3 regions of the Streptomyces sp. NPDC005576 genome follow, and region 2 is predicted to be linked to each of the others. Evidence: riboswitches for the same ligand, from Rfam matches in the RefSeq annotation. Region 2 holds a riboswitch; each other region holds the start of a gene.

Region 1 (9,578 bases), on a different contig from region 2:
GTGCGGCCGAATCCGGTCGCGATCTCGTCGAGGACGAGCAGTACGTCGTGCGTGTCGCACGCCTCCCTGAGTACCCGCAGATAGGCGGGCGAGTGGAACCGCATACCCCCGGCCCCCTGGACGACGGGCTCCACGATCACCGCGGCCAGCTCATGGGCGTGGCGGGCGATCAGCTCGCGCAGATGCCCCGCGTAGGCCTCGTCGACCTCCGCGTCGAAGCCGTCCGGCGGGGCGTCGGCGAAGACCTGCCGGGGGAGTACCCCCGACCAGAGGTCGTGCATCCCGCCCTCGGGATCGCACACCGACATCGGCTGCCAGGTGTCGCCGTGGTACCCCCCGCGCCAGGTCAGGAGCCGTTGCTTGGCGGGCTGCCCAGCGGATCGCCAGTACTGCAGGCACATCTTCACCGCCACTTCGACGGAGACGGAACCGGAGTCGGCGAGGAAGACGTGCTGGAGGGGGGCCGGGGTGATCTCCACCAGCCGGGTGGCCAGCCGGACGGCGGGCTCATGGGTGAGCCCGCCGAACATCACATGACTCATCCGGTCCAGTTGCCCGTGCGCCGCCTCGTTCAGGACCGGGTGGTTGTACCCGTGCACCGCGGACCACCAGGAGGACATCCCGTCCACCAACTCCCGCTGCCCGTCCACGGGTTCCGCCAGTCTGAGTCGGACGCCGGAAGCCGACTCCACGATCAGCGGCTCCTGCCGTCCGGGCATCGGTCCGTAGGGATGCCAGACGTGCGCCCGGTCGAGCGACCGCAGCCGGGCGGGCGTCAGCGCGGGAGCGGGAGGGAGCGTCGGCGTGGGCGACGCACCGGACGACGCACCGTACGACGGTACGGCGGCGGACGGTACGGCGGCGCACCCGGGCCGGCCGCCCGGGGCGGGCCCGGCGGAGCGCGCCGGCCCCGGGGCGTACGCCTCAGGCATTGGGAGCGAGATCCGTCCCCGCGCCCCGCCGACGCACGGCCACCAGGTCCGTGCGCGCCGCAGCGGCGGCCCCCCGCGCCTCCGGCGGGGCGTCGCCCGACGCGTCCCCGGCGGGACCGCCGCACGGTGCGCAGGCGCCGCCCGCTGCCGCCCCGCCACCGCAGCCGCCGCAGCCGCCGGACGCGTGGTGCCCCCCGCACCCCGGTCCCGCGCTCGCGCTCGCGCCGGCGTTCGTACCCGCGCCGGCGTTCGTACCCGCGCCGGCGTTCGTACCCCCACCGGCCGCCGCGCGATGGCCGGGCAGCGTCGTGGTGTCCGCGCCCTCCACCTCGAACCCGGCGTCGGCGATCATGTCCAGGTCCGCCTGCCCCGCCTGCCCCTCACTGGTCAGATAGTCGCCCAGGAAGATCGAGTTGACCAGGTGCAGGGCGAACGGCTGCATCGACCGCAGGTGGACCTCACGGCCACCGGCGAGCCGCACCTCCACGTCCGGGCAGACGAACCGGACCATCGCCAGAATCCGCAGGCACCGCTGGGGTGTCAGGTTCCACTCCTTGGCGAGCGGAGTGCCCTCGAACGGGATCAGGAAGTTGACCGGCACGGAGTCGGGGTCGAGTTGACGGAGGGCGAAGACCACGTCGACCAGGTCCTCGTCGCTCTCGCCCATGCCCGCGATCAGTCCGGAACAGGCCGACAGACCGGCCCCCTGGGCGTGGCGCACGGTCTCCACCCGGTCGGCGTAGGTGTGGGTGGTGGTGATGCCGCCGTACGTGGCCTCGGAGGTGTTGAGGTTGTGGTTGTACGCGTCCGCCCCCGCCGCGCGCAACCGCTCCGCCTGCCCGTCGGAGAGCAGCCCGAGGCAGGCGCACACCTCGACGCCGTCGTTGTCGTCCTTGATGGCCTCGATGGTCCGGGAGACCCGGTCCACGTCCCTGTCGGTGGGGCCCCGGCCGCTCGCCACCAGGCAGACCCGCTTGGCACCCCCGGCAACCCCGGCGGCCGCCGCACGGGACGCCTCGTCAGGTTTCAGCCAGGAGTACTTGAGGATGCCCGCCTCGGAGCCGAGCCGCTGCGAGCAGTAGGAGCAGTCCTCGGGGCACAGCCCCGACTTGAGGTTGACCAGGTAGTTGAGTTTTACCCGCCGCCCGAACCACTGACGGCGCACTCTGCCCGCCGCGGCCACCACGTCGAGCAGTTCGTCGTCGGAGGTCGCCAGTACGGCGAGCGCCTCTTCGCGGGTCGGCAGTTCGCGCCGCAACCCCTTGTCCACCAGTGTGCTCAACAGGTCCATGGCGTTGATCCTGACGCACGGAAAGGTCATCGGCCAAGGAGGAACTCGACAGCAGAGAGGGGGAGGGTGTGTGTGTATTGCCACACCATGACCGGCTGCGCCCCCCGCTACGCTCTGTGAGCTGCCTACAAAAGGGACTCCCCGATGGCCTTCGCCCCGTTCGACTGGACAGAGGAGGAGTCCGGCCGCCGCGCCGCCGCCGGACTCGTCCGCACGCTGCGCCCGCGGCCCGCCGCCACCGAGGTGCTGGACCTCGCGAGCAACGACTACCTCGGGCTCACCCGGCACCCCGAGGTGACCGACGCAGCGGCCGGAGCCGCGCGGAAGTGGGGTGCGGGCGCCACGGGTTCACGCCTGGTCACCGGATCCACCACCCTCCACGCGGAGCTCGAGCACGAACTCGCGGAATTCTGCGGCTTCGAGGCCGCCCTGGTGTTCTCCTCCGGCTACGCGGCGAACCTGGCCGCACTCACCGCACTCTCCCGCGCGGAGGGCCTCATCGTGTCCGACGCGTCCAACCACGCCTCGATCGTCGACGGTTGCCGACTGGCGCGCGCGAGGACGGAGGTGGTGGCGCACGCGGATCCGGAGGCCGTAGCCAAGGCCCTGGAGTCCCGCACCGGGCCGGCGCTGGTCGTCACCGACTCGGTCTTCTCCGTCGACGGGGACGCGGCCCCCCTGGGAGCCCTGGCCGCCGTCTGCCGGAGCGCGGGCGCCGGGCTGGTCGTCGACGACGCCCACGGCCTCGGGGTGCTCGGAACGGGTGGGCGCGGCGCTCCGGCCGCCCACGGGCTGGCGGGGGACGAAGGGCTCGTGGCGACGCTCACCCTCTCCAAGTCCCTGGGCAGCCAGGGTGGCGCGGTCCTGGGACCCGCCCGGGTGATCCGTCATCTCGTCAACACGGCCCGCACGTTCATCTTCGACACCGGACTCGCACCCGCCGCCGCCGGCGCCGCGCTCGCGAGCCTCGCGGTGCTCAGGAGGGAGCCGGAACGCGCCACCCGGGCGCGCGAGGTCGCCGCCCGGATGCACGAACGGCTGACCGCGTCCGGGCTGTACGCGGCGCGCCCGGACGCCGCGGTGGTGTCGGTGCGGGCGCCTTCCCCCGAGGCGGCGGTCCGATGGGCGGCGGACTGCCGGGACGCCGGGATCGCGGTGGGCTGCTTCCGGCCGCCGTCGGTCCCGGACGGCGTCTCGCGTCTCCGGCTCACCGCCCGGGCCGACCTGACGGACGACCGCATCGACACCGCCCTGGACACCATCGTCCGTACGGCTCCGAGGGGCGCCGGCTGACCGCTGGGCGCGGGCCGGCCGGGGCCGGGGCACGCCTCTCAGTGTGAGGTTCCGCCCCGGCCCCCGAGGCCGGCCACGAACGCCCTCCAGGCGGATGCGGAGAAGGACAGCCGGGCCCCGTCCGCGGCCTTGGAATCGCGTACGGACAGCAGGCCGGGCCCTCGTACCGCTGTCTCCACGCAGTTGTTCATACCGGTGCTGCGGCTGCTGCGGCGCCACGGTGAGGCGGGCGGTGCCGGGCGGTCGGCCATGGTGCTCCTTCGGATCGGTGGACGTCGGCGGGGCCCACCCGGCTCCGTCCGGTCGGGCCCGCGGTGGTTCGTCACGGCCGTCCCTCGCGGCCGATCGCCGTGATGAGGTCCCTCGACCGCTCCGGAGAGAGGGCGCGCTCCCGCATGGTGCGGAAAGCGGAGCCGTACGCTTCCAGATCCTCTTTCCGTTCCAGGTAGTGACTACGCGTCAAGTGGTCGAGTACGACCACATCCAGTGCAGAAGTTGTCGGAAAAGAGAAAATGACGAACGGACCGGTCAGGCCGACGTATCCTCCGGCGCTGAACGGGACCAACTGGATCCGCACGTGCGGGAGTTCCGTCATGCTCACGAGGTGGTCGAGCTGGGCCCGCATCACGCGCCGGCCGCCGACCTCGCGCCGCAGCACCGCCTCGTCGAGCACGGCGGTGAGCCGGAGCGGGGCGTCGCACCGCAGCACCGACTGACGGGCGAGCCGCACTTCGACCAGGGCGTCCAGGTGCGCCTCCGGTATCCCGTCCAGCGCCGACTCGGTGACCGACCGCGCGTAATCGGCGGTCTGGAGCAAGCCGGGAACCACCGAGGTCTCCAGGGTCCTGGCCGTCTCGGCCTGTGCCTCCAGGGCGATGAAATCGCGGTACTGCGGCGGGATGACCGCCCGGTACGCGTGCCACCAGCCCGTGTCGCGACCGTCAGCCGATCCTGCCAGCGCCGAGAGCAGGGTGCGGAGTTCGGGGTCGGCGACGGCGTACGCGTCGAGCAGACGGCCGACGTCGGCCGGGGACACACCGCTCGCACCCGTCTCGATCCTGCTCACCTTCGACTGGTGCCAGCCGAGCATCGATGCCGCCTGCTGACTCGTGAGTCCCGACGAGTGGCGCAGACTCCGCAGCTCCTCACCGAGTTTGCGACGGCGTACGACGGGGCCGTTACCCATTGCCGGTCTCCTTCCGCCGGTCGGCCTGGAAGGCAAGTGTGCCGAATGTTCGAGCCCCGCCGAGCCGGAGTTCACCGCATTGAGCGATAGATATATGCATATCTCGGCAGATCGTGCCTGCACGGGCTCAGGCGGTGGCACTCTGGCGCCAGGCACAATCCGGGCCGATAGGGGTCGCCCGGGCGGAAAGGGACGGCGTCGCCATGGCAGACCATCAGGAAGCACATGTCACCCTGCCGAGCGATCCGGTGTCGGTGTCCGCGGCCCGCAGACACGTGGCCCGCGTGCTCGCGGAGTGGGGCATGCACGACGACACGGACGACGCCGGGACGATCCTCCTGATCGTCTCGGAACTCGCCACCAACGCGGTCCTGCACACGCGCGGCCAGTCACCCGCGTTCACGGTGCGGCTGGTGCTCGACCGCGACGAGGAAGTGCGGCTGGAGGTGACCGACAGCCACCCCAGGTGGCCCAGACGACTCCCCGCGGCCGTGCAGCAGGACAACGGGCGTGGTCTGGCGATCATCCGGGCCCTGGCCAAGGAGTCCGGCGGGCGGTTCGGTGTGGCGCCGACCGCCGAGGGCGGCAAGACCGTATGGGTCGCACTGCCCTGGTCCGTTCCGGTGCGGGGCTGAGGGCGCGGCCGGTCCGGAAGCGGCGCCCGCGCGTACCGGCGCGGACGGCCGCTTCCGGACCGGCCGCCGCTCACCGGCCGCCGCTCACCGGCCGCCCGGGGGTCCGGCGCTCGTCAGCGCACCCGCCCGTACCAGACCCGCTTCGTCCAGATCCGCTCCAGCCGGACCACGGACCCGGTCTTGGGGGAGTGCCAGATCTTGCCGTTGCCGGCGTAGATGCCCACGTGGTAGACGCTTCGACCGCTGTGGAAGAAGACCAGGTCACCTTTCCTGCGCTGCGAGGAAGTGATGTGGCGCGTCTTGTTGTACTGCTGCTGCGCCGTGCGGGGCAGTTTCTTGCCGACGCGCTTGAACGAGTAGAGGGTCAGCCCGGAGCAGTCGAACCGGCGGGGACCGATGGCACCCCACTGGTAGGGGGAGCCCTTCTTCGACGCGGCGACCCGGAGCGCCTTCGTCGCGTGGGTGGCCGCCTCGGCGTCGGAGACCAGGCCGGGGGCCAGCATGGTCGAGCTGAGGGCCAGAGCGAGGACCGAGGCCGTACCGGCCCGGGTGAGCAGAGACGGGACATGAACCTGCGCGGTCATGCGCAACCCTTCGTCAGCCGCCTGTGAAGGATGACCTGTCGGGTTCGGGCTGGCGAAGTTGCCCGGCCGCGCGTTGCGGCTTCACCCCGAGGGACGGCCGGTTGCCCGGTCGACCCGTAGTGCTCGGGTCCTCCACTCCTGCCGATCCACTCCTGTCGACCCGTCATCCGCTCGGCGGCAGGACTCGGCGTCCGCGCGGACCGCCCCGTCAGGGTGGCGGGGGCTTGTCGTCCCACGGATCTTGACCCACGTCGTGCGGAATTTTCGAGGTGACAGTGGCAGCCAGGACGGTCGGCCCCCGTTGCGCCGGGAGTGTGGGGGAGCGTCCGGCGCGGCCGGGGGCGCGTACCCCGCGTGGCTCCGCCGGGCTTTCGCAGTAAGGCAGTTCGCGCATGAGGAGAACGTGAGGGAGTGCAAATCGGGAGAGGTGATTGGCGGGCTGATTCCCTGCGCCGAACAGGCGGAAAATCGGATATTCATTACGGCGTGTCGCGGGAAAGGGAGACCCCCTACGGTCCGGCACGCCCCTCGACCCCATGGAGCGTCACCCCCACGGGATCTGCCCGGAACCGCCAGGAATGGCCCGGAACGGATCGAGACGCCCCAGATGATCGATTCCAAGGGTTGGCTGCGCCCATGAGACGAGGGAGTCCACAGTCAGGTTGTGACGCCAGACATGGACTCCCTCGCGGCCGCACTCCACGTCAGGACCGACGACCTGCTGGAGGGTTCGCCGCAGCTCGCCCCCTGGCGGCCGGTAGTCGGCATAGCGCCGCGGCTCAGCGATGCCGAACTGGTGACGCTGTCGATGATGCAGGCGATGCTCGGCAACACCTCCGAAGCCCGGTGGCTGCGGATGCCTGGGCCCACCTGCGGCACCTGTTCCCTGTCGAAGCAGCCCGGCTGCAACAAGAAACTGCGCAAGGCGGCCGACCTCATCCCGCACGTCTTGAGCGAGTTGGCCACGGACACCGCGCGGTGGACCGACGGCGTGTGGGTGGTGGACTGACCGCCGCCATCTGGCACAACGAGCACACCGGGCAACCCGTCATGCGATCGCTGACTGCATACGACCATCGACGGCTTGAATCGATCATCTACGGTTCCGCCATGACGACTGTCGAGCCCCGCCCCGATCTCCGGCCCCCCGGCCTGAACGCCGACGAGCAGACCACCCTGCTGACCTTCCTGGACTACCTGCGCGAGTCCGTCCTCGCGAAGGCGGCCGGCGTCCCGGAGCCGGCGGTCCGCACGGCCGGCGTCCCTTCCGGGACCAGCCTGCTCCGGCTGCTCAAGCACCTGACGGCCGTCGAGCTCAACTGGTTCGTCTGGGCCTATGCCGGCGCCGACCGCGAGCGCTGGGAGGACGAGGGTGCGGTGTCCGCCGACGACACCGCCTCGGACGTGGCGGAGGCCTATCGCGAGGCGATCGCCCGGGCCAACGAGGTTGCCCTCGCCTGCACCGACCTGGACCGCCCCGGCGCCCGCTCGCTGCGCGAGACCCCGCCGCCCTCGATGCGCTGGGTGCTGGTCCACATGATCGAGGAGACCGCCCGGCACGCCGGTCACGCGGACATCCTGCGCGAGCAGATCGACGGCTCGATCGGGCGGTGATGCGGGTGCGGTAAATCAGGTGCGATCGCACCGATCAACCGGTCATGCGAGCCTTGACCGCCTATGACCACTGAACCCCTTGGAATCGATCATCCAGGAGTGGAGTCGCTTCGGCGGACCGGGTGGCCGGACGGATCGGTGGTGAGCCAGGACCCGTCCCCGAGGGGCTGGAGGTCGTAGGGATTCCCGCTGTGGGCGTCGAGCGCGGCCCGGATGTTGCCGGAGCGCGCGTCCACGCGGTAGTGGCGAAACCACTCCTCCTCGTCCTCGGTCTCGCCGGCGAGGGTGACGACGACGGTGTCCGGGCTCAGGTAGCCGCCGCACCACTCCACGCAGATGTTCTCCGAGTCGTGCCCGAAGGCATCGACGGAGAGGGCGAAGGTGACCTCGCCGTCCGGGTAGGCGTGGATGGCCATGTCGCCCTGACAGTGATCGACCGTCATGAAGTGACGTCCGTCGGGTGACAGATCGATGAGGCACCTGTCGGTCCAGGGGTAGCGGTGGAGAGCCATCCGCCCCTCGGCCCACGACGCGCGGTGGATGACCGAACCGTCCTGCCCCTCGCCCACGTTCAGGAGGAGCTCGCCGCTCGCCCGGTGCACGAGCTGGATCCCACCGTGTCCCACGGTGTCCAGGTCCGCCTGAGCGAGCACCGCCCCGGTGCCGGCATCCAGGGCCAGCCACTGGTCGGAGCGGTCACGGCCGGCCATGGTGTCCGGCCGGTAGACCCAGACCGTGAGTCCGTCCGACGACAGCGCACAGCCGGGCGTGTGTCCGTGCCGTCTGTCCGACCCCGGTACGAATTCCGACCGCCAGACCTCGGCCCCGTCGGCCGTCACGCAGACGGCCGCGTTCAAGGTCGTGTAGAAGACCCGTTGGAGACCGTCGGCAGCGGCGTGGTCGACCACCTCGTCCCCGGCGGAAGGCCGGAAGATCAGGGCGGGCGACAGGACCCCCCGGGCATCGGCGGTGAGGTCGTAGGCGCATATGTCCGTGCCGACGAGCCGTGTGACCTGAGGGACGTGAGTGGAGCGAGTCATGCCCGGGAGGCTACGGGGAATGACCGGGCCGGTTCCGCCGTGGGCCGGGTTGCGCGGGGAGTGGAGGGAGCCCTCGGCCGTCTCCAGCCACTCCGATGCCACTCCGATGCCACTCCGATGCCACTCCGATGCCGCCCGGGCGCCGTCAGCTCCCCGTCTCCGGGGGCAGCATCGGGACGTCACCTCGTCGGGGGCGGTACGGGTGGGTGGTGCGGTGCTCCGCGACGCGCTCGTACGGGCCCCGGATGCGGGCGGTCGCGGCGTCGGGGCGGGGGCACGGTCGAAGTCGTGGGCGAAGGGCCGCCCGGCCGGCCCGTACGGAAACCCCGAGCGAGTCGCGCTGTCGGACGAGCTCCCGGCTTCCGGCCTCCGGGGCGACGGCCGCCACCCCGCCGACGCGGGCAGGCGGGGTGTGGTACTACTCCCCGTGCCGCCGCCGGACCATGTCGGCGCCCGGGGCGCGCCCACCCCGGCATGAGGGCGCCGGTACCGCCCCGTACACCCGGGGGCGGTAGGCGAGGGGTGGTGCCGCGGACGGTGCGTGCCGTATACGAGGCGAGGGCACGGAGGCGGCGTGGTGGTGCCTCCCCGGGGCACGGGCCCGCCCACCGCGGGCGTGCCCCGGCGCCGGCCGACGTCCGAGCGGGAGCGTCCCAGTTAACGCGACGGAAAAACTTTGGTCCTAACGTGCGTTGCCTGGCCGGTGACGCCCGCCTCGGCACCCGACGAACGAGTCGGTGTCCGACGGGGCTCCACCGCGCCGGGGCCGGTACCGGGCGCGAGACGATGAGGTGGAAGCGTGCAACTCACCCCGCACGAGCAGGAACGCCTGCTCATCCATGTGGCCGCCGACGTCGCCGGGAGGCGCCGGGCACGCGGCCTCCGGCTCAACCATCCGGAGGCGGTCGCGTTGATCACCTCCCACATCCTCGAAGGCGCCCGCGACGGCCGGACCGTAGCCGAACTCATGGCGTCCGGACGCACAGTGCTCACCCGCGCCGAC
Region 2 (9,578 bases):
CGTGACCACCGGCTTGTCGCCGGTGCGCCGGGTCGCGAAGCCGGAGGGGCCGGAGCGGGCGCGGGACGAGGAGAGCGACGAGGTGATCCCCGAGGTGGGTCCGGCCGAGGCCGCCATCGGCCCCTTCCGCTTCCACTCCAGGTGCTGGTCCGGGATCTCCTCCAGGAACCGCGACGGCGGGTTGTACGAGGGCTGGCCCCAGGCGCTCCGCATGGACGCGCGGGTCAGGTAGAGGCGCTCGCGGGCGCGGGTGATCCCGACGTACGCGAGGCGGCGCTCCTCCTCCAGCTCCTTGACCTGGCCGAGTGCCCGCATGTGCGGGAAGACGCCGTCCTCCATGCCGGTGAGGAAGACGACCGGGAACTCCAGACCCTTGGCGGTGTGCAGCGTCATCAGCGTGATGACGCCGGAGCCGTCCTCGTCCTCGTCGGGGATCTGGTCGGAGTCGGCGACCAGGGCCACCTTCTCCAGGAACTCCGCGAGCGTCCCGGACGGGCCGGCCACGTCCGGGTCGTCGGCGCCGGCCCCGGCAGCGGTACCGGCCCCCACGGCGGCGCCGTCCTCGGCCGCCGCACCGGCGCCCGTGTCGACGCCGTCCGGCTCGGCCGCCGCGCGGGCCTGGTCCTGCTCGAACTCCAGGGCGACGGCGGCGAGTTCCTGGAGGTTCTCGATGCGGGTCTCGTCCTGCGGGTCGGTGGACGCCTGGAGTTCGGCGAGGTAGCCGGTGCGTTCCATGACGGCTTCCAGCACGACCGCGGGGCCCGCGCCGGATTCCACGACGGTGCGCAGCTCTTCCATCAGGGTGTTGAACCGCTTCACGGCGTTCGTCGAGCGGGCCGCCATCCCGTACGCCTCGTCCACACGGCGCAGCGCCTGCGCGAAGGAGATCTTCTCGCGCTGGGAGAGGGCGTCGATCATCGCTTCGGCACGGTCGCCGATGCCGCGCTTGGGCACGTTGAGGATGCGGCGCAGCGGGACGGTGTCCTCGGGATTGGCGAGCACCCGGAGGTAGGCCAGGATGTCCCGGACTTCCTTGCGCTCGTAGAAGCGGACGCCGCCGACGACCTTGTAGGGCAGGCCGACGCGGATGAAGATCTCTTCAAAGACGCGGGACTGGGCGTTGGTGCGGTAGAACACCGCGACGTCGCCCGCCTTGGCGTCGCCCGCGTCGGTGAGCCGGTCGATCTCGTCGGCGACGAACTGCGCCTCGTCGTGCTCGGTGTCGGCGACGTACCCGGCGATGCGGGTGCCGGTTCCGGCGTTGGTCCAGAGGTTCTTGGGCCGGCGGCTCTCGTTGCGCTCGATGACGGCGTTGGCGGCCGAGAGGATTGTCTGCGTGGAGCGGTAATTCTGCTCCAGCAGGATCGTGGTGGCGTCCGGGTAGTCCTCCTCGAACTGGAGGATGTTGCGGATCGTCGCGCCCCGGAAGGCGTAGATCGACTGGTCCGCGTCACCGACGACGCACAGCTCGCCGGGGGCGTCCTGCGCGCCCGCCGGTCCGACCAGCTCGCGCACCAGGGTGTACTGGGCGTGGTTGGTGTCCTGGTACTCGTCGACCAGGACGTGCCGGAAGCGGCGGCGGTAGTGCTCGGCGACGTCGGGGAACGCCTGGAGCAGGTGGACCGTCGTCATGATGATGTCGTCGAAGTCGAGGGCGTTGGCCTCGCGCAGTCGCGCCTGGTAGAGCGCGTACGCCTGGGCGAGGGTCTTCTCGAAGCCGTCGGCGGCCTGGCCGGCGAAGGTCTCCTCGTCGATGAGCTCGTTCTTGAGGTTGGAGACCTTGGCGGTGAAGGACTTCGGCGGGTAGCGCTTGGGGTCGAGGTCCAGGTCACGGCAGACCAGGGCCATCAGTCGCTTGGAGTCGGCCGCGTCGTAGATCGAGAACGACGAGGTGAAGCCGAGCCGCTTCGACTCGCGGCGCAGGATGCGCACGCACGCGCTGTGGAAGGTCATGACCCACATGGCGTTGGCGCGAGGGCCGACGAGTTGCTCGACGCGCTCCTTCATCTCGCCGGCGGCCTTGTTGGTGAAGGTGATCGCCAGGATCTGCCCGGGGTGCACTCCGCGCTCGGCGAGGAGGTGGGCGATGCGGTGGGTGAGCACCCGGGTCTTGCCGGAACCGGCGCCCGCGACGATGAGCAGGGGGGACCCGGCGTGCACCACGGCGGCGCGCTGCTCGGTGTTGAGCCCGTCGAGCAGCGCCGCCGAATCGATGACCGGCCGCGGGGCGCCGTCGCGGTAATAGCCGTCCCGGGGCGGCGGAGGCGCGTCGAAGACGCCTTCGAAGAGGCCCTCGGCCTCCTCCTCGGGCGCGTGGTGCTCGGGGGGCGGCGGGGGCCCCTCCTCCACAGGCTGGAGGCCGGTCAGGAAACTGTCGTCAAAGAGGCTGCTCATCGCTAGTCGAGTTTAGAGGGCCGCGCGGACAGTCCGGGCGGCCTTGGCGGAACCGCGGCCCGTACCGTCACCCGGCGTCAGGGTGCGTACGCGACGCGCGAGGGAAACGTCCCCTCGCGCACCCCTGCGACCAAGGTCACGAAAATGTATCGGGCATATCGCACATTGCTCTTCCCAGTCGCCCCGCGGCTTGGCTACCGTCTCAGCCGGGCGACCCGTATCCCCTGACAGGCGAACCACGCCACACGGACGCCCCCGCCGAATCCGGCCCGCTCTCGGCGGTCCTGAACCGGGGACCCACACGTCCCACCGGGGTGAATCGGGCCGTACTCCGTCCCTACGGATACGGGCCGTAGGGCAGCCTTCCGTTCCGCCCGAACCCGTCAGCTCACTCGTAGGCGGTCCATGGAAGGAGATGCCGGTCGTGGCATCGCATCGCAAACCGCGCACCCCGCTGCGCGTGACGTCCCCCGCTGTGGGGTTCACCACGGTGGCGCTGGCCTCGGTGACCCTGCTCTCGGCGCAGAGCGCGACGGCCGCTCCCTCGGCACCCAAGCCGAGCATCGAGGACGTACGGAAGAAGGTCGACGACCTCTACCGTCAAGCCGGCTCCGCGACCCAGGAGTACAACCGGGCCAAGGACGCGTCGGCCGAGCAGCAGGACAAGGTGGACGCCCTGCTGCAGGAGGCGGCCGAGCGGGCGGAGAAGGTCAACGAGGCCCGGCGCGCGCTCGGGAACTACGCGGCCGCCCAGTACCGCACCGGTGGCCTGGCGTCGTCGTCGATGACATTCTTCCTGGCGGACGACCCGCAGTCGTACTTCGACCAGGACCAGCTGATGAAGCGCCGCAGCGGGCGGCAGGAGAAGGCGGTGGCCGACTTCCGCACCCAGCAGCTGGCGGCCGCCGAGAAGCGCACCGAGGCCACCGAGAGCCTTCAGGCGCTGACCGCGTCGCAGGCGGATCTGCGCAGCAGCAGGAAGACCGTGCAGAACAAGCTGGCCGAGGCGCGCACGCTGCTCTCGGAGCTGACCGCCGAGGAGAAGGCGCGCCTCGCCGAGCTGGAGCGGAAGAAGGAAGCCGAGGCGAAGAAGAAGGCGGAGAAGCTCGCCGCCGAGCAGGCCGAAGCCGCGAAGGCCGCGGCCGACAAGACGGCCGCCGAGGCCGCCTCGGGCACAGCGGCCTCCGGCACCGGCACGACGGGCACCACCGGCACCACGACCGGCTCGACCGGATCGGCCGGCTCGACGGGGTCCGCCTCCACCAAGGGCGCCCAGGCGCTGGCGTTCGCCGAGTCCCAGATCGGCAAGCCGTACGTATGGGGTGCCACCGGCCCCTCGTCGTACGACTGCTCCGGCCTGACGCAGGCGGCCTGGCGGGAGGCGGGCGTCGACCTGCCGCGCACCACCTGGGACCAGGTCGACGCGGGTACGCGGATCGCGACGGCCGACCTCCAGCCCGGCGACCTGATCTTCTTCTACGACGACATCAGCCACGTGGGCATCTACAAGGGCGACGGGATGATGGTGCACGCGCCGAAGCCCGGCGCGTACGTGCGCGAGGAGTCGATCTACTACATGCCGATCTACGGGAGCGTCCGCCCGGCATGAGCGGTGTCCGGCCGGGCGGGTGGTCCGCCGGGCCGGATCAGGTCCAGAGGGTGGCGATGAAGATGTTGGTGACGGTCAGTCCGCCCACGGCGGCGAAGGCGCCCTTCGACACCCTCTCCTCGTCGCGCTTGAGGTAGATGAGGGCCAGGATCACCACGAGGATCAGCAGCTTGATGCCGATCTTGACGTTGTTCACCGGGTTGTCGTCGGCCTGGTGGAAGCCGACGAGGGCGACGCCGGTGACGAGCATGGTGAGGGCGCCGTGCAGCATCGCGGGGACGAACCGGGCGGTGCCGGCACCCATCGCCTTCATCTGCGTCAGGAAGCCGCCCAGCAGGGAGGCGATGCCGATGATGTGCAGGGCGACGAAGACATGGATGAGTACAGACATGTCGGCAGCCTAACGACGGCGGTATCACCCCCTGACGGTCAGGTGGGGCTTACTCGTCAGGTGGGGCTTACTCGTCAGGTGGGGCTTACTCGGTGCCGTCGGCGGCCTTTTCCGAAGCTGCCCGAATATGACCGGGTCACCCTCCACCGCCCCGGTCACGCTCCGAAGGTGAAAGGTCACGGCAGGTCAATTCCGATCATGACGCCTTCTGGGTCTGCCCCGGGGTTAGCGTCCCTCCCAGGTGACCGGCCCGCCTTGCCGCCCCCTGACGGGTGGCACCGGTCACCTGGCCGGAAGATCCCGGTGACGCCCGCCCTCCTTGTGCGGCGCGCGCCGCCGGGGTCCGCCGGGCCCGCCGGTATCCCCCGGGCGGGCAGCCGACAGGAAGGATGCAGCCCTCGTGGCCGCGCACCGGAAATCAGCTCACCGCAAGCCCAGGCAGCGCCTCCTCACCGGCTCTGCTGCCCGTTCCGCCGCCGCCCTGGCCCTCGCCGGGGCGGCCACCGCGACCGCCGCGACCGGTTCCGCCCACGCGGAGCCCCGGCTCACCGCGGCCCAGGTCAAGTCCACGGTGGACCAGCTCTACCGGGAGGCCGAGGTCGCCACCGAGCGGTACGACGGGGCCGAGGAGAAGGCCGGCGATGCCGCCCGTGCCCTGTCGGCGCTGCGGGACGAGGCCGCCCGCCGCACGGATCTCCTCAACGAGTCCCGCCACGCGCTGGGTTCACTCGCCGCCGCGCAGTACCGCTCGGGAGGGCTGGACCCCGCGCTCCAGCTGCTGCTCACCTCCGACCCCGACGAGTACCTGGAGCGCTCCTCTTACGTCGAGAGGGCGGGCGACCGCCAGGCGGGGGCCATCAGCGGCATCCGGCGCCAGATCACCGGGATCGACCAGGTCCGGGACCGCGCCGAGGACGAGTCCGCCGTACTCGCCGCCCGCGAGGCCGAACTCGCGCGGCACAAGAAGAAGATCACCCGCAGCCTCGCCGACGCCCGGCGGCTCCTGCACACCCTCACCGCCGCCGAACGCGCCGCCTACGAACCGGACCGTAGCGGCGGTACCGAAAGCGCTACCGCCTCCGGCGCCGCGAGCGGTGTCCCCGGTGCGGTGGCCGCCCCGAACTCCCGTGCCGCGCAGGCCGTCGCCTTCGCGTACGGGGCGCTCGGCAAGCCGTACGTCTGGGGCGCCACCGGCCCGTCAGGGTACGACTGCTCCGGCCTCACGCAGGCGGCCTGGCAGGCGGCGGGCGTCTCGCTCCCCCGCACCACCTACACCCAGATCAACGCCGGGCAGCGGGTTTCCCGCTCCCAGCTCGCCCCCGGTGACCTGGTGTTCTTCTACTCCGGGATCAGCCACGTCGGCCTCTACGTCGGCGACGGCAAGATGATCCACGCACCGCACCCGGGAGCACCGATCCGGATCGCCCCGATCGACGAGATGCCGTTCGCGGGGGCGACCCGGGTGGCGTGACGGCCGCGGGGGCCGTCAGACCAGGCGGCGGGCCGTCGCCCAGCGGGTCAGCTCGTGACGGTTCGACAACTGGAGCTTGCGCAGCACCGCCGAAACGTGCGACTCCACCGTCTTCACCGAGATGAAGAGCTGCTTCGCGATCTCCTTGTACGCGTAGCCCCGGGCGATCAGCCGGAGCACCTCGCGCTCGCGCTGGGTGAGCCGGTCCAGGTCCTCGTCCACCGGCGGGGCGTCCGTGGAGGCGAAGGCGTCCAGGACGAAGCCGGCCAGGCGGGGCGAGAAGACCGCGTCGCCCTCCTGGACCCGGAAGACGGAGTCGACCAGGTCGGCGCCGGTGATCGTCTTGGTGACGTAGCCGCGGGCGCCGCCGCGGATGACCCCGATGACGTCCTCGGCCGCGTCGGAGACGGAGAGCGCGAGGAAGCGGACCGGGTTCTCGGCGGCCGACATCATCGGCGCGCAGCGGCGCAGCACCTCGACCCCGCCGCCGCCGGGGAGGTGGACGTCGAGGAGGACGACCTCGGGGCGGGTCGCCGTGATGACGGTGACGGCCTGGTCGACGTCGGCGGCCTCGCCGACGACCTCCACGCCGGTCTCCTCGGTGCGGCCGATCTCGGCCTGGACGCCCGTGCGGAACATCCGGTGGTCGTCCACGAGGACGACCCGTACCCGGCGCTCCGGTCCCTGGGTCGTCGCTTCGGTGTTCTCGGTCATTCGCCCGCCCTCTCCATCTCCAGCTCGACTTCCGTGCCGCCGCCGGGCACCGACCGGAGCCGGGCCGTACCGCCGTTGCGCCGCATCCGGCCGACGATCGATTCTCTTACGCCCATGCGGTCTTCGGGGACCGAATCCAGGTCGAACCCGGGCCCCCGGTCGCGTACGGAGACGAAGACCGTCCGGCCCTCGACCTCCGCGTAGACCTGGACCGCGCCGCCCTCGCCACCGTACTTGGCGGCGTTCACCATCGCTTCGCGCGCGGCCTGGAGCTGGGCGGTGATCTTCTCGTCCAGCGGGCAGTCGCCGACCACGACGACCTCCAGCGGGACGCCGTGCTTGTCCTCGACCTCGGCGGCGGCGCGTTTCACGGCCTCGGCGAGGGTGGCCGGTTCGTCGTCGGCGTCCTTGCCGGTGCCGCCGGGGTCGTACAGCCAGTTCCGCAGCTCGCGCTCCTGGGCGCGGGCCAGTCTGCGGACCTCTCCCGCGTCGTCGGCGTTGCGCTGGATCAGGGTGAGGGTGTGCAGCACCGAGTCGTGGACGTGGGCCGCGACCTCGGCGCGTTCCTGGGCGCGGATGCGCATCAGCCGTTCCTCGTTGAGGTCCTGGGTCATCCGTACGAGATAGGGGCCGGCGAGCAGCGCGATGCCGGTGAGGACCGCGATGGCGGCGGTGAGGACGTTGCCGAGCTGGGCGGCCGAGCCGCGTACCACCATGAACGCGGCGAGCCCGAGTCCGACGAGCGCGACCCCGGCGAGTCCGCGCGCCAGGTGCAGCATGCTCCGGCGGCGGCCCACCTCCATCCACTGGGCGCGGCGGGCGTTGTCGGCCTGCCGCCAGACCAGCACGGAGCCGGCGCCGATGAGGAGGATGGGCCAGATGTAGCGGTCGGCGCCGCTGCCCATGTTCACGTTGGCAAGGAAGATCAGAGCGCCGGCGAAGAGCCCGACGAGGGCGAAGACCTGTCCCCGGTCGGGCTTGCGGAGCCGGCGGCTGCCGTCCGGAGCCGTCTCGAAGAGGGAGTGTGAGGTCTCGACGCCACCGACGCCGAGGGGCACGACGATCCAGAACACCGCGTAGAGCACCGCGCCGAGGCCGTCCGCGAGGAAGAGGCCGAGGAAGACGAGCCGCACCCAGACGACCGGCAGCCCGAGGTGACCGGCGAGGCCGCGCGCGACGCCGCCCAGCATGCGCCCCTCGGCGCTGCGATACAGCTTGCGCGCCGGTGGCTCCTCCGGGTCGGTCACCGGTGCACCGGCGGCTCGGGGCGTGGCGGTTGGCATGGACCGATCGTCACACGTCCGGGTGGGCCGGGGCATCAGGGCGGTCCCCTACTTCCATATCAGGGAACGACCAGGGTCGCCGTGGGTGCCCAGGGCGGCCCCGGGCCGTCACCATGGAGCCATGACCGCTTCCCCTTCCGCCGCTCCCCCGGGTGAGGCGCCCCCCGGCGCCCCGACGGGCGCACCCGGACCGCAGCTGCGGCGGAGCCCCCGGCAGAAGGTGGTGGCGGGGGTGTGCGGCGGTCTCGGCCGGTACTTCGACGTCGACCCCGTCATCTTCCGCGTGGTCCTCGGGGTCCTCGCCGTCGCGGGCGGCACCGGCCTGATCCTCTACGGCTTCGCGTGGCTGCTGCTCCCGGTGGACGGCGAGGAGGAGAACGAGTTCCGCAGGCTGCTCTCCGGCCGGGTGGAGGGCGCGTCGCTGGTGGCGCTGCTCTTCGCGCTGGTCGGCTGCGGGCTGTTCCTCTCGATGATCGGCAACAGCGGGGTCCTGGCGTTCGCCGCGATGCTGGTGCTGGCCGTCGCCGGGTTCTCGGTGTGGACGCGGCACGGCCGGCCGGCCTCGACGGACGAGGAGCGCGTGCGGCGTGGCCGCGACGGCCGCGACGGCCGGGACGACATGGCCGCCGGGGATGTCGTCCCGCCCGCGCCGCACACCGCACCGGTCCCGCCGTCCTCCGGACGGGGCTCGGTTCCGCCGGAGGTCAAGGCGCCCCCGGCACCGGCCGGGCCCTCGTGGTGGCGGGACCCGATCGTCAAGGACGGCACGACGGGCCCTGTGGGCGCGGGCTATCTGTGGGGCCCGGCGGACGCGGTGCCCGGCGGGGTGGCCGGCCCGGACGGAGCGGCTGGGGCGGGCAGGGCGCGCGGGAAGCACCTGCCGCCGGTCGCCGCCGATCCGAGGGGGCGGACGCACGGGCCGCACTCGATCGGGGGCCTGGTGCGGTTCCTGGCGGTCGTCGCCGGGGTGGCCGCCGCCTGGCCCGGCTGGGGCGGGCACCCGCTCGGCGAGAGCCTCCAGATCGGGGCCGTCGCGGCGCTCGCCGTACTCGGGGTGGGGCTGCTGGTCGCCTCGTTCGTCGGCAGGACCGGTTTCGGGACGCTGGTGTTCGCGCTGCTCGTCACGGGGGTGCTCGCGGCCTCGACGGTGCTGCCGAAGGACATCGGGACGACCTGGGCGCGGGTGGAGTGGCGTCCCACCACCGCCGCCGCCCTGCGCCCGTCGTACGACATCGGGGCCGGCACCGTCCGGCTCGACCTCTCCGGGCTGCCGGTCCCGCTGGGGACCACCCTCTCCACCCGGGTCGAGGCGGGGGCCGGGCGCGTGGTGGTGGTCGTCCCCCAGGACGCCTCGGTCCGGGTGCGGGCCAAGGTGGGGCTCGGGGACGTGACCCTGCCCGGCGATCCGGCCGGAGAGGACATCGACGTCGCCCCGGACCGGCGGACCACCCGCACGCTCGCGCCCCCCAAGGGCGCGGACCTGGCGGGCACGATCGAGCTGCGCCTGGAAGTCGGTCTCGGACAGGTGGAGGTCACCCGTGCTGCTTCATGAGTTCCGGCCGGGCCGCGCGCTGGCCGGCCTGACCCTGCTGGCCCTGTCGGCCGGGTACGCGGCCGACTGGGCCGGGGCCTGGCAGGCGCCGTGGGTGTTCCTCGTGGCCGTGCTGGGCGGCGGACTCCTCCTCGCCGCCGTGGCCGCCTGGGTCGCCTACAGGC
Region 3 (9,578 bases), on a different contig from region 2:
GTCGCTGGCGGGATCCTTCTCCGTCAGCGCCTACGCGACGCCCGCCTCACGCTGGCTGATAACCCCCGCCGACCCGTCGGTCGCCCGGGACTCCACGGCCGCGCGGACGGCGCTCCTCGCGGGCCCGGGAGCGGTACGCCCGGCGCAGGCGGGCCCGGCGCAGGGCGGCCTCGTCCTGCCGGTCGGCCACGGGACGGTCCCCGTGCAGCCGGGACCGGAGTCCGTGGCCGATGCCTCGCCGCTCAGGGTCGGCCACAGTGACGTCGCCAAACTGCGCGAGGCCGCCCAGGACGCGCGCCGCTGGGACTCCAAGTACGGCGGCGGGGACTGGCGTTCGTCGATGGTCCCGGAGTGCTTACGCGTCGACGCCGCGCCCCTCCTGCTCGGTTCGTACAGCGACGAGGTGGGCCGTGCGCTCTTCGGTGCCTCGGCCGAACTGACCCGGCTTGCCGGGTGGATGGCCTTCGACACCGGTCAGCAGGAGGCCGCCCAGCGCTACTACATCCAGGCCCTGCGGCTCGCCCGGGCCGCCGCCGACGTCCCGCTCGGCGGGTACGTCCTGGCCTCGATGTCGCTCCAGGCGACCTACCGGGGATTCGCCGACGAGGGGGTCGACCTCGCGCAGGCTGCGGTCGAACGCAACCGGGGCCTCGCGACGGCCCGGACGATGAGCTTCTTCCGGCTGGTGGAAGCGCGCGCCCACGCCAAGGCGGGGGACGCCCCGGCGGCCGGGGCCGCGCTCCGGGGCGCGGAGAGCTGGCTGGAGCGGTCGCGGCCGGGGGACGCCGATCCCCCGTGGCTCGGCTTCTACTCGTACGACCGGTTCGCCGCCGACGCCGCGGAGTGCTACCGCGACCTCAAGGCGCCCCGCCAGGTGCGCAGGTTCACCGAGCTAGCGCTGTCGAAACCCACCGAGGAGTTCGTCCGCTCGCACGGTCTGCGGCTGGTCGTCTCCGCCGTCGCCGAGCTGGAGTCGGGCAACCTCGACGCCGCGTGTGCGGCCGGCACCCGCGCGGTGGAGGTCGCGGGGCGGATCTCCTCCGCCCGGACCACCGAGTACGTCCGCGACCTGCTGCACCGCCTCGAACCGTACGGGGACGAGCCACGCGTCGCCGAGCTGCGCGAGCGGGCCCGACCGCTGCTGGTGGCACCCGCCTGACGGCCCCCCTGGCGCACCCGCCGAGGAACCTTCACGCCGTCCCACGGGCCCGCGCGCCCGAACACGCGCCACGTCCCCGCCCCGTCCGGGGTTTGATCCGGTTGTCAGCGGGTCAGTGCACTATCGGGGTGGGAGGTGGCGTGATGAGGACGCACGCGGAGTACGACTGCGACGTGCTGGTGATCGGCGGCGGGATCGTCGGTCTGTCGACGGCGTACGCGCTCACGCGCGCGGCGCCGGGTACGCGCGTCACGGTCCTTGAGGAGGCGCGGAACCCCGCCGACCACCTGGCGGGGCCGGGTGGCGGGCTGATCCACAGCGGTGTCCACCACCGCCGGAGTTCCCTCACGGCCCGGTTCGCCGCGCGCGGCGGCGGCGAGATGACCGATTTCTGCGCGCGCCACGGCATCGCCCACACCGTCGCCGGCAAGCTGATCGTGGCGACGGACCGTTCCGAACTCCCCCGGCTGCACGCCCTCGCGCAGCGCGGCCGGGAGCACGGGCTGCCGGTGCGCGAACTGGGTCCGGCGCAGATCGCGGAGTACGAGCCCCTGGTGCGCGGGCAGGCAGCGATCCGGGTCTCCACCACCGGGGTCTGCGACGCGACCGGGGTTCTCGCCGCGCTCGCACGCGAGGTCACCGCCGCCGGCTCGGTCGTACGGTGCGCGGCACGGGTGACCGCCGTGGACCGGCGTCCCTGGGGCGTTGCGGCCCGTACGGCGGACGGCACGGTGGTCCGTGCCCGGGTCCTGGTCAACACCGCGGGCCCGCAGAGCGACCGGGTGGCGCGGCTCGCGGGCGACGAGCCCGGGGTCCGCGTCGTACCCGTCCGGGACACCTACTACGAGCTGCGCAGGCCGGAGCTGGTCCGCGGGGTGGTCCACCCGGTGCCGGACACCGGGCACCCGTTCCTCGGGGCTCAGCTGATCCGGGGCCTCGTCCGGTCCTTCGACGGGACGGTCCACGTGGGCCCGGTCGGCGCGACGGCCCCCGGACGGGCCAGGCCGGTGGTCCACCCCGGCGGTCTGCTCTCCGCGCTGACCCGGCCCGCCTCCTGGCGGACCGGCCGCCGGCAGGAGGGGTACGTAGGGGACGGGGCGCGCCTGGTCCGGGCGGGTGCGGCCCTGCCGCCGGAGCGGACCGGGCCGCACGGACGGCTCGCGCCGGACGAGTGGGCCGGACGGGCCGGGGGCCCGGAGCGGGCGGGACGGGCCGGGTCGACCGGGGCGGTGGTCACGGCCGCCCTCCGGCGGTTGCTGCCCGACGTGACCGAGGACGACCTCCGCCCGGCGCACGCCGTGGTGCGGTCCCAGGCGGTGCACGGCGACGGCACCCCGGTCGAGGACTTCCTGATCCGTGAGGCCCCGCACACCGTGCACGTGCTCCACGTCCCGGCGGACGCCGCGCTCGCCACGGCGCTGCCGGTGGGGCGGGAGATCGCCCGGCGGGCGCTGGCCCTGGCACAGGGGGCGGGGTGGAGGCCGCCCGCCGTAGAATCGGGGCATTGTGTCTGAGCAGCCCCTGAACCCCAGCACGGAGCCCGGCGCGCACACCGGGACCGCCGAGGCCCCCGCCATGAACATCGCCGCGAGCAGCCCCGAGGAGGCCGACGGGCAGTCACCGGACCAGCCGGGTCCGACGGCCGCCCCTGACGCGGTGGACACGGTGGACGCCGACGCCGACGCCGCCGACGCCGCCGCCCGCCGGGCCGCCTCCTTCGACCGGCAGCGCCGGCTGCGGCAGGAGCCGCGCTTCCCGGGCGGTCCCGCCGCCGACCCGGCCGGTTCCCACCACGAGCGCCGCATCCGTAGTTTCCAGCCGCGCCGCAGCCGGGTCACGCTGGGCCAGCAGGAGGCGCTCGAACGCCTCTGGCCGCAGTGGGGCTTCGACATCGACGGCCTGCGCATCCTGGACCTCGGCCAGATGTTCGACGGTCTGCCGGTCGTGCTGGAGATCGGTTTCGGCATGGGTGAGGCGACCGCGCAGATGGCAGCGGACGACCCGGCCACGGGCATCCTCGCCGTCGACGTCCACACCCCCGGCCAGGGAAACCTCCTGCGCCTCGCCGAACAGGCCGGCTCGGCCAACGTGCGGGTCGCCAACGGCGACGCGATCATCCTGCTCCGCGAGATGCTGGAGCCGGAGTCGCTGGACGGCCTCCGGGTGTACTTCCCCGACCCCTGGCCCAAGAGTCGCCACCACAAGCGCCGTCTGATCCAGCCGGACTTCCTGGACCTCGTGTCGGGCCGCATGAAGCCGGGTGCGGTGATCCACTGCGCGACCGACTGGGAGCCGTACGCGGAGCAGATGCTGGAGGTGCTCACCGCGCACCCCCGCTTCGAGAACACCCGGGCGGACGGCGGCTACGCACCGCGTCCCGCCTTCCGGCCGCTGACCCGGTTCGAGGGGCAGGGCCTGGACAAGGGCCACGTCGTCCACGACCTGCTCTTCACCAGGATCTGACGACCGGTCCGTCGGGGGAGGCCCCGACGGACCGGCGCGGCCCCGGCGACGGGGTCACGGCGGGATCGCGCGGGAACCGCCTGGTCAGTTGTCGGTCCCCCTCGTTAGGGTCGGGACATGTCCGCCGGGTCCGAGCAGCACCGACATGACCAGCCCGCCGTCCCCGTGCTCGAGGAGCAACGGCTCGGCGAGATCCTGGGCGCCGTCCCGGAGCGCGCCCACTGGCGCTACCACCCGCGCCGGGTGGGGCTGGTGTGGCGCAGCAGGGCGTTCCGCGCGGGCGCGGTGATCGTCACGCTGGCCATCTGCGGACTGCTCATCCTGGCGCTCGTACGCGAGGAGACCGGCACCGAGGGGTTCCTCGTCGGCCTCGGGCTCGCGGTGCTGCCGGTGCCGCTGCTGATGGCCGCGTTCCGCTGGCTGGACCGGGTCGAACCGGCGCCCTGGCGGAATCTCCTCTTCGCCTTCGCCTGGGGTTCGTGCGCGGCGGCGCTGGTCGCGATCGTCGCGAACTCCTTCGCGACGTACTGGATCGCGAACCTCTCGGCGGACCCCGCCGGCGCCGACACCCTGGGGGCCACGGTCGTCGCGCCGATCGTCGAGGAGAGCGCCAAGGGCGCCGCCGTGCTGATGCTCTTCCTGTTCCGCAGACGGGAGTTCAACGGGATCGTCGACGGCATCGTGGCGGCGGGATTCACCGCGACCGGCTTCGCGTTCAGCGAGAACATCCTCTACCTCGGCAACGCCTTCGGCGAGGACCGACAGCTGGGGACGGTGGGGATCGTGTCACTGACGGTCGGCACCTTCTTCGTGCGGATCGTCCTGTCGCCCTTCGCGCACCCGGTCTTCACGGCGCTCACCGGCATCGGATTCGGCCTCGCCGCCGCGAGCCGTGCCGGGGGCCGCCGACGACGGGTGGGCCGGATCGCGCTCCCGCTGCTCGGGCTGTTGCTCGCGATGGGCATGCACGCCTTGTGGAACAGCTCGGCCACTTGGGGACCGTACGGCTTCTATCTGGTCTACGGCGCCGCCATGATGCCCGCGTTCGGGCTGCTGACCTGGCTGGCGATCTGGTCACGCGGACGGGAACTGCGGACGCTCGCGGCGGAGTTCCCGGCGTACGCGATGGCCGGCTGGCTCACCCCGGCCGAACCGCTCGCGCTCGCCTCGATGCGCGCCCGGGGCATGGCCCGGGACCTCGCGCGGCACTGGCACGGGACGTCGGACCGGTCCCGGGGCCGGGCGGCGGCCCGGGCCGTCGCGGAGTACGAGTCGTTCGCGACCTCGCTGGCCGCGCTGCGGCGGGACGCCCGGCGCGGCGTGGTGGGCGGCGACTTCGCGGCGCGCGAGCAGGAGCTGCTGCACCACCTCTGGGAGCGCAGAGACGTCGCGGCCCCCGCGCTGAGCCACGCGGCCCGCAGTGTGTTCCGCCCGGCAGTCCGCCGCCCGGTGCCCCGTCCGTACGGCCCCGGCGCCCACGCCGCACACGGTGCCCACGCCCGGGGGTACGCGCCCCCGTCGCCGTACCCGCCGCGGCAGCAGCCCTGGCCCGCGGCAACGGGCGCGCAGGGGGCCTCGCCCCCGACTCCGTACGGACAGGGCACGGTGCCCCCCGGGGGCGCCGGGCAGCAGGCCCTCCCAGCGGAACCCCAGCAGCCGCCCCCGCACCGCCGGTACGGCGGCCACAACCCCTATCTGCAACCCCCGCAATAAGGCCGTCGCTCAGGCGGAGGCTTCCGTCAGACGGTTCAGTTCCTCATCGGTCAGCGTGAGGTCGGCGACCGCGAGCAGTGCCGGGAGCTGTTCCGGCGTACGGGCCGAGGCGATCGGCGCCGCGACCGTGGTCCGGGAAGCGAGCCAGGCCAGGGCGACGGTGGCGATCTCGGCTCCCCGCGCCTCGGCGACGGCGTCGAGCGCGCCCAGCACCTTCCGCCCCCGCTCGGACTCCAGGTGCGCCCCGGCCTTCTCGGCGCGGGCGCTCTCCACCTGCGTACCGGGCCGGTACTTGCCGGTGAGGAAGCCCGAGGCCAGCGCGTAGTACGGGACCGCGCCCAGACCGGTCTCGGCGGCGAGGTCCTGCGCGGCGCCCTCGTAGGTGTCGCGGGAGACCAGGTTGTAGTGCGGCTGGAGGGCGACGTACCGGGCCAGCCCCTCGCGCTCGGAGAACGCGAGCGAGGCGCGCAGGCGCTCGGGGCTGATGTTGGAGGCGCCGATCTCGCGGACCTTGCCCTCCTTCACCAGGTGGTCGAGGGCGGTGACGATCTCCTCCACCGGGACGCTCTCGTCGTCGAAGTGCGTGTAGTAGAGGTCGATGTGGTCGGTGTCGAGCCGCCGCAGGGACTCCTCCACCGCGCCCTTGATCGTGTGGGGGGCGAGTCCCCGGTACTGGGGGTGGGCACCGACCTTGGTGGCGACGACGACGTCCGCGCGGTTGCCGCGGGCCTTGAGCCACTTGCCGATCAGCGTCTCCGACTCGCCGCCCTGGTTTCCGGGGGCCCAGGCCGAGTACGAGTCGGCGGTGTCGACGAAGTTGCCGCCGGCCGCGGCGTAGGCGTCCAGCACCGCGAAGGAGTGCGCCTCGTCGGCGGTCCAGCCGAAGACGTTGCCGCCGAGAGCGAGCGGGAAGACCTCGAGGCCGGACGTTCCGAGCTTGCGAAGGGAAGTAGCCATGAGGGTTTCAACGGAGCGGACGCCCGACCGTATTCCGGCTCCGGGCCTCGGAAGCGGCTTTTGTCGGCCGTTCCAACAGCGGCTCCGGCGCGCTTCCGGCAGGATCCTGGCAGCACGGAGGGTCCGGCAGCCCTGACGTCGGGGGAGCGTCGGGGCTGCCGGGGATGAGGGCGGCGTCAGACCGTGAGGCCCATGCCGGTCAGCCAGGCCATCGGGTCGATGCCGGCGCCGTCCGGGGTGTGGACTTCGAGGTGGAGGTGCGGGCCGGTGACATTGCCGGTCGCTCCGACGCGGCCGATGGTGTCGCCGGTGCTGACCTGCTGGCCGGCGACGACGTCCATGGAGGACTGGTGGCAGTACCAGATCTCCGTACCGTCGTCGAGTTCCAGGACCGTGCGGTACCCGTACGAGCCCGACCAGCCCGCCGACTTGACCGTCCCGCCGTGCACGGCCTTGACCGGGGTACCGGTCGGCGCCGCAAAGTCGAGGCCGGTGTGGTGCCCGGAGGCCCACATGGTGCCGGCCTCGCCGAAGGTGGAGGTGATCGTGTACGCGGAGGTGGGGAGCGAGTAACTGGCGGCGAGCTTGGCGAGTCTCTCGGCCTCGGCCTTCTTCGCCGCGGCCTCCTCGGCCGCCCTCTTCTCCGCCGCGGCCTTCGCCGTGGCCGCGTCCTGCTGCTTCTCCGCCTCGGTGGCGGCCTTGGTCGCGGCCGCCGCCTCCTCCGCCGCCTTGGCGTCCGCGTCGGCGGCGGACTGCTGCTGCTCGGCCTGCTGGAGGATACGGGCGCGCAGTGCCTCGCCCGCGTCGGCGGCACCCTGCTCGGTCTTCGCGGTGGTGAGCCCGGCCGCGGTGAGCGGCGCGGACGCCACCACCGGCGCGGTGGGCGTGTCGGACTCGACCGCGGTGATCAGAGCACCCAGCCCGGGGAGGGACTTGGCGTCGGGAAGACTGTCCGCGAGCGAATCGGGAAGGGAGATGGAGACCGGCGGCTTGCTCTGCGCGGTGGCCATGCCGCCCGCACCGACGGCCGCGATGACGCCGACGCCGAGGACGGTGGAACTACGCGCGAGACCGCGCTGCTTGGCCACGCGGTGCCGGCCGCGTACGGGGCGGAGGGAATCCTCGGTGGGGTTCCATTCCTCCCAGGCCCTGTCGGCGTCGCCGGGGAAGCCGAACCCCTCACGGGTGGCAAAGGGTGACGGGGCCTCGGGGGCAGGCTGGTTGGACGCCACGTGGGCGCACTCCTTTCCTTCCTTCTCGCCTACCGGGTTAGCTGACGGGTTCGGAGCAGGAAGGTCTCCTACGGACGCCCGGTGTCTCTTCCGAGACACAGGTGTCCGATTCACCCCAAGAAGGTGGTTCCCCGGTTCCCTTGCGGAATTCGGCGCTCGCGCACGGCGCCGTCTCTGACGACGGCTGGGACGACCGCGCTGCGTTATCGAACGTTAATAGACAGACGGCTCCGATTCCAAGCCGCTCCCCTTGATCATTCCTGCTTCGGGCCGGGATTTACCTGGGCATTCATGCACTCATCGGGGCGACTTGCGAGCAGACTCCGCACCCCGGATTATCTGACGGTATGTCATCTGTTATCGAGCGGCACCGTGCTGCTACGGACCGTCGCCGAGTCGGCCGAACCTCCACACACCACCCCGACGGGCCCCGAGGGACACTGCCGGACGCCGACGGACACCGTCGGCGTCCGGAGGGAGATCGCAGAGGCTCCGGGAAGGCCGTAATCGCGTCAGCGGCCCACGATCGGCACGGTGGTCCGGCGTGCCGGCTGGTCCTCCGCCGGCCGGGCGACCGCGAGCAGCGCCAGGTCGTCCGTCGAACGGCCACCGGTGTGCAGCCGGACGTCGTCGGTGAGTGCCGAGAGCAGCTCGTCGGGACCGGGGAAGATCCGGCCGCGCAGCCGCTCCGCCGGGTCGTAGAACACACCCGCCCGGTCGCGCGCCTCGGAGAGCCCGTCCGTGTAGGTCAACAGCGTCGCGCCCGGCGGGAGGTCCCACTCGTCCACCCGGTCCGGCCAGGTGCCCAGGGCCATGCCGAGCGGCAGCGCGGGCGTACTGGGCCGCAGCACGTCCAGCGCTCCTCCGGCATGCAGCAGCAACGGTTCGGGGTGGCCCCGGTTGACGATCCGCAGTGTCTCGGAGCCCGGCGGAATCTCGGCGAGCACCGCGGTGACGAATCCCTCCACCGGATCGAGCCCCCCGCGCCGCGCCGCGTCCCTGGCCAGCGCGCGCTCCAGCCGCTGCGCCACCCCCTCCAGCGACTCCTCCTGCTCGGCGGCCTCCCGGAACGCGCCGATGATCACCGCCACCGCCTCCACCGCGTCGAGCCCCTTGCCCCGGACGTCGCCCAGTACGAGGCGTACCCCGTACGGGGTGTCCGCGACGGCGAACAGGTCTCCGCCGACGTACTCGTCCGCCTGCGCCGCCTCGTACCGCGCGGCGACGTGGAGTCCGCCGACCCGGTCGGCCGGCACGGGAAGCACCGCGCGCATGGCGGTCTCCGCGATGATCCGGGCAGAGGCGAGCTGCTCGTTGCCGCGTCGGACGACTCCGTTGATGACGAGCGCCAACACGGCCGCGGTGGCCACGGTGAGCGTCTCGATGATCGGAACGATCTGCCCGAGCGTTCCCACGTACACCCGCATCGCGATGACGGCGGTCAGCGACGCGACGCCGATCCGGACGGTGCCGGCCCGGGAGGCGAACGGCGCGGCGATCAGGGGAGCAGCGACGAACAGGGGCACCGCCGTGAAGCGTGGCGGTGACGCGATGTCGAAGACGAGCCCGCCCACGATGAGCAGGGCAGGCAGGACCCGCACGAACCGCCGGGCGCTCACACCCCCGGACGTCCAGCCATCCCCGTACAGCCGTTTCCCCACCTCTGCGCTTCTCCTGCCCTGTCCCGCCACGGCTGCGGAACCTACCGTTCCCCGCCCGGGCTATCCCGAACCGCGCCGCGCGGCGACTCCCCGTCGTCCATAGGGGGGAGCGCACGGCTCCCCTTCGAGCGCCCCCCACCGCCGGCGTACGCCGGGTGCACCGGCCCGGTGGGGTGGGGGGATTGATCCTTGTCCGGCGAACGCCGGTGCGCCCCGCACGTGAGCGGCGGAGCAGCCGCCCCGGACACCCGGACACCTGTCAACGCGTTCGATCGAATGACACCGACCGTACGGGAGTGCGAGAGGTTTCCTGGATGGACCAGTTCATGCCCGTTGCGGCAGATCTTTACGCCGCCGGACCGAGGGTGCGGACCGAGCGGACGATGCCCACGA

The links. A riboswitch is a leader RNA that binds a small molecule or an ion and turns the genes downstream of it on or off. The one in region 2 is predicted to bind cyclic di-AMP.
Region 1: another riboswitch for cyclic di-AMP. It lies ahead of ACFYPN_RS16720 (C40 family peptidase); the one in region 2 lies ahead of ACFYPN_RS08805 (NlpC/P60 family protein).
Region 3: another riboswitch for cyclic di-AMP. It lies ahead of ACFYPN_RS32785 (M23 family metallopeptidase); the one in region 2 lies ahead of ACFYPN_RS08805 (NlpC/P60 family protein).

What each region holds. Positions count from the first base shown of each region.
Region 1 covers NZ_JBIAJC010000008.1:237,903-247,480, forward strand. The annotation lists gene ACFYPN_RS16690 (adenosylmethionine--8-amino-7-oxononanoate transaminase) at 1-932, opposite strand, end outside; gene bioB (biotin synthase BioB) at 925-2,223, opposite strand; gene ACFYPN_RS16700 (8-amino-7-oxononanoate synthase) at 2,368-3,516, shown strand; gene ACFYPN_RS16705 (DUF397 domain-containing protein) at 3,555-3,767, opposite strand; gene ACFYPN_RS16710 (helix-turn-helix transcriptional regulator) at 3,839-4,702, opposite strand; gene ACFYPN_RS16715 (ATP-binding protein) at 4,906-5,337, shown strand; gene ACFYPN_RS16720 (C40 family peptidase) at 5,451-5,921, opposite strand; cyclic di-AMP (ydaO/yuaA leader) riboswitch at 5,925-6,108, opposite strand; gene ACFYPN_RS16725 (hypothetical protein) at 6,586-6,930, shown strand; gene ACFYPN_RS16730 (DinB family protein) at 7,032-7,535, shown strand; gene ACFYPN_RS16735 (hypothetical protein) at 7,625-8,575, opposite strand; gene ACFYPN_RS16740 (urease subunit gamma) at 9,375-9,578, shown strand, end outside.
Region 2 covers NZ_JBIAJC010000004.1:155,793-165,370, forward strand. The annotation lists gene ACFYPN_RS08800 (ATP-dependent DNA helicase) at 1-2,394, opposite strand, end outside; cyclic di-AMP (ydaO/yuaA leader) riboswitch at 2,641-2,811, shown strand; gene ACFYPN_RS08805 (NlpC/P60 family protein) at 2,810-4,003, shown strand; gene ACFYPN_RS08810 (hypothetical protein) at 4,041-4,394, opposite strand; gene ACFYPN_RS08815 (C40 family peptidase) at 4,795-5,865, shown strand; gene ACFYPN_RS08820 (response regulator transcription factor) at 5,881-6,579, opposite strand; gene ACFYPN_RS08825 (PspC domain-containing protein) at 6,576-7,862, opposite strand; gene ACFYPN_RS08830 (PspC domain-containing protein) at 7,984-9,414, shown strand; gene ACFYPN_RS08835 (DoxX family protein) at 9,571-9,578, opposite strand, start outside.
Region 3 covers NZ_JBIAJC010000032.1:13,943-23,520, forward strand. The annotation lists gene ACFYPN_RS32760 (sporulation protein) at 1-1,159, shown strand, start outside; gene ACFYPN_RS32765 (FAD-dependent oxidoreductase) at 1,303-2,673, shown strand; gene trmB (tRNA (guanosine(46)-N7)-methyltransferase TrmB) at 2,666-3,622, shown strand; gene ACFYPN_RS32775 (PrsW family glutamic-type intramembrane protease) at 3,740-5,335, shown strand; gene ACFYPN_RS32780 (aldo/keto reductase) at 5,345-6,292, opposite strand; gene ACFYPN_RS32785 (M23 family metallopeptidase) at 6,469-7,524, opposite strand; cyclic di-AMP (ydaO/yuaA leader) riboswitch at 7,536-7,689, opposite strand; gene ACFYPN_RS32790 (PP2C family protein-serine/threonine phosphatase) at 8,037-9,185, opposite strand.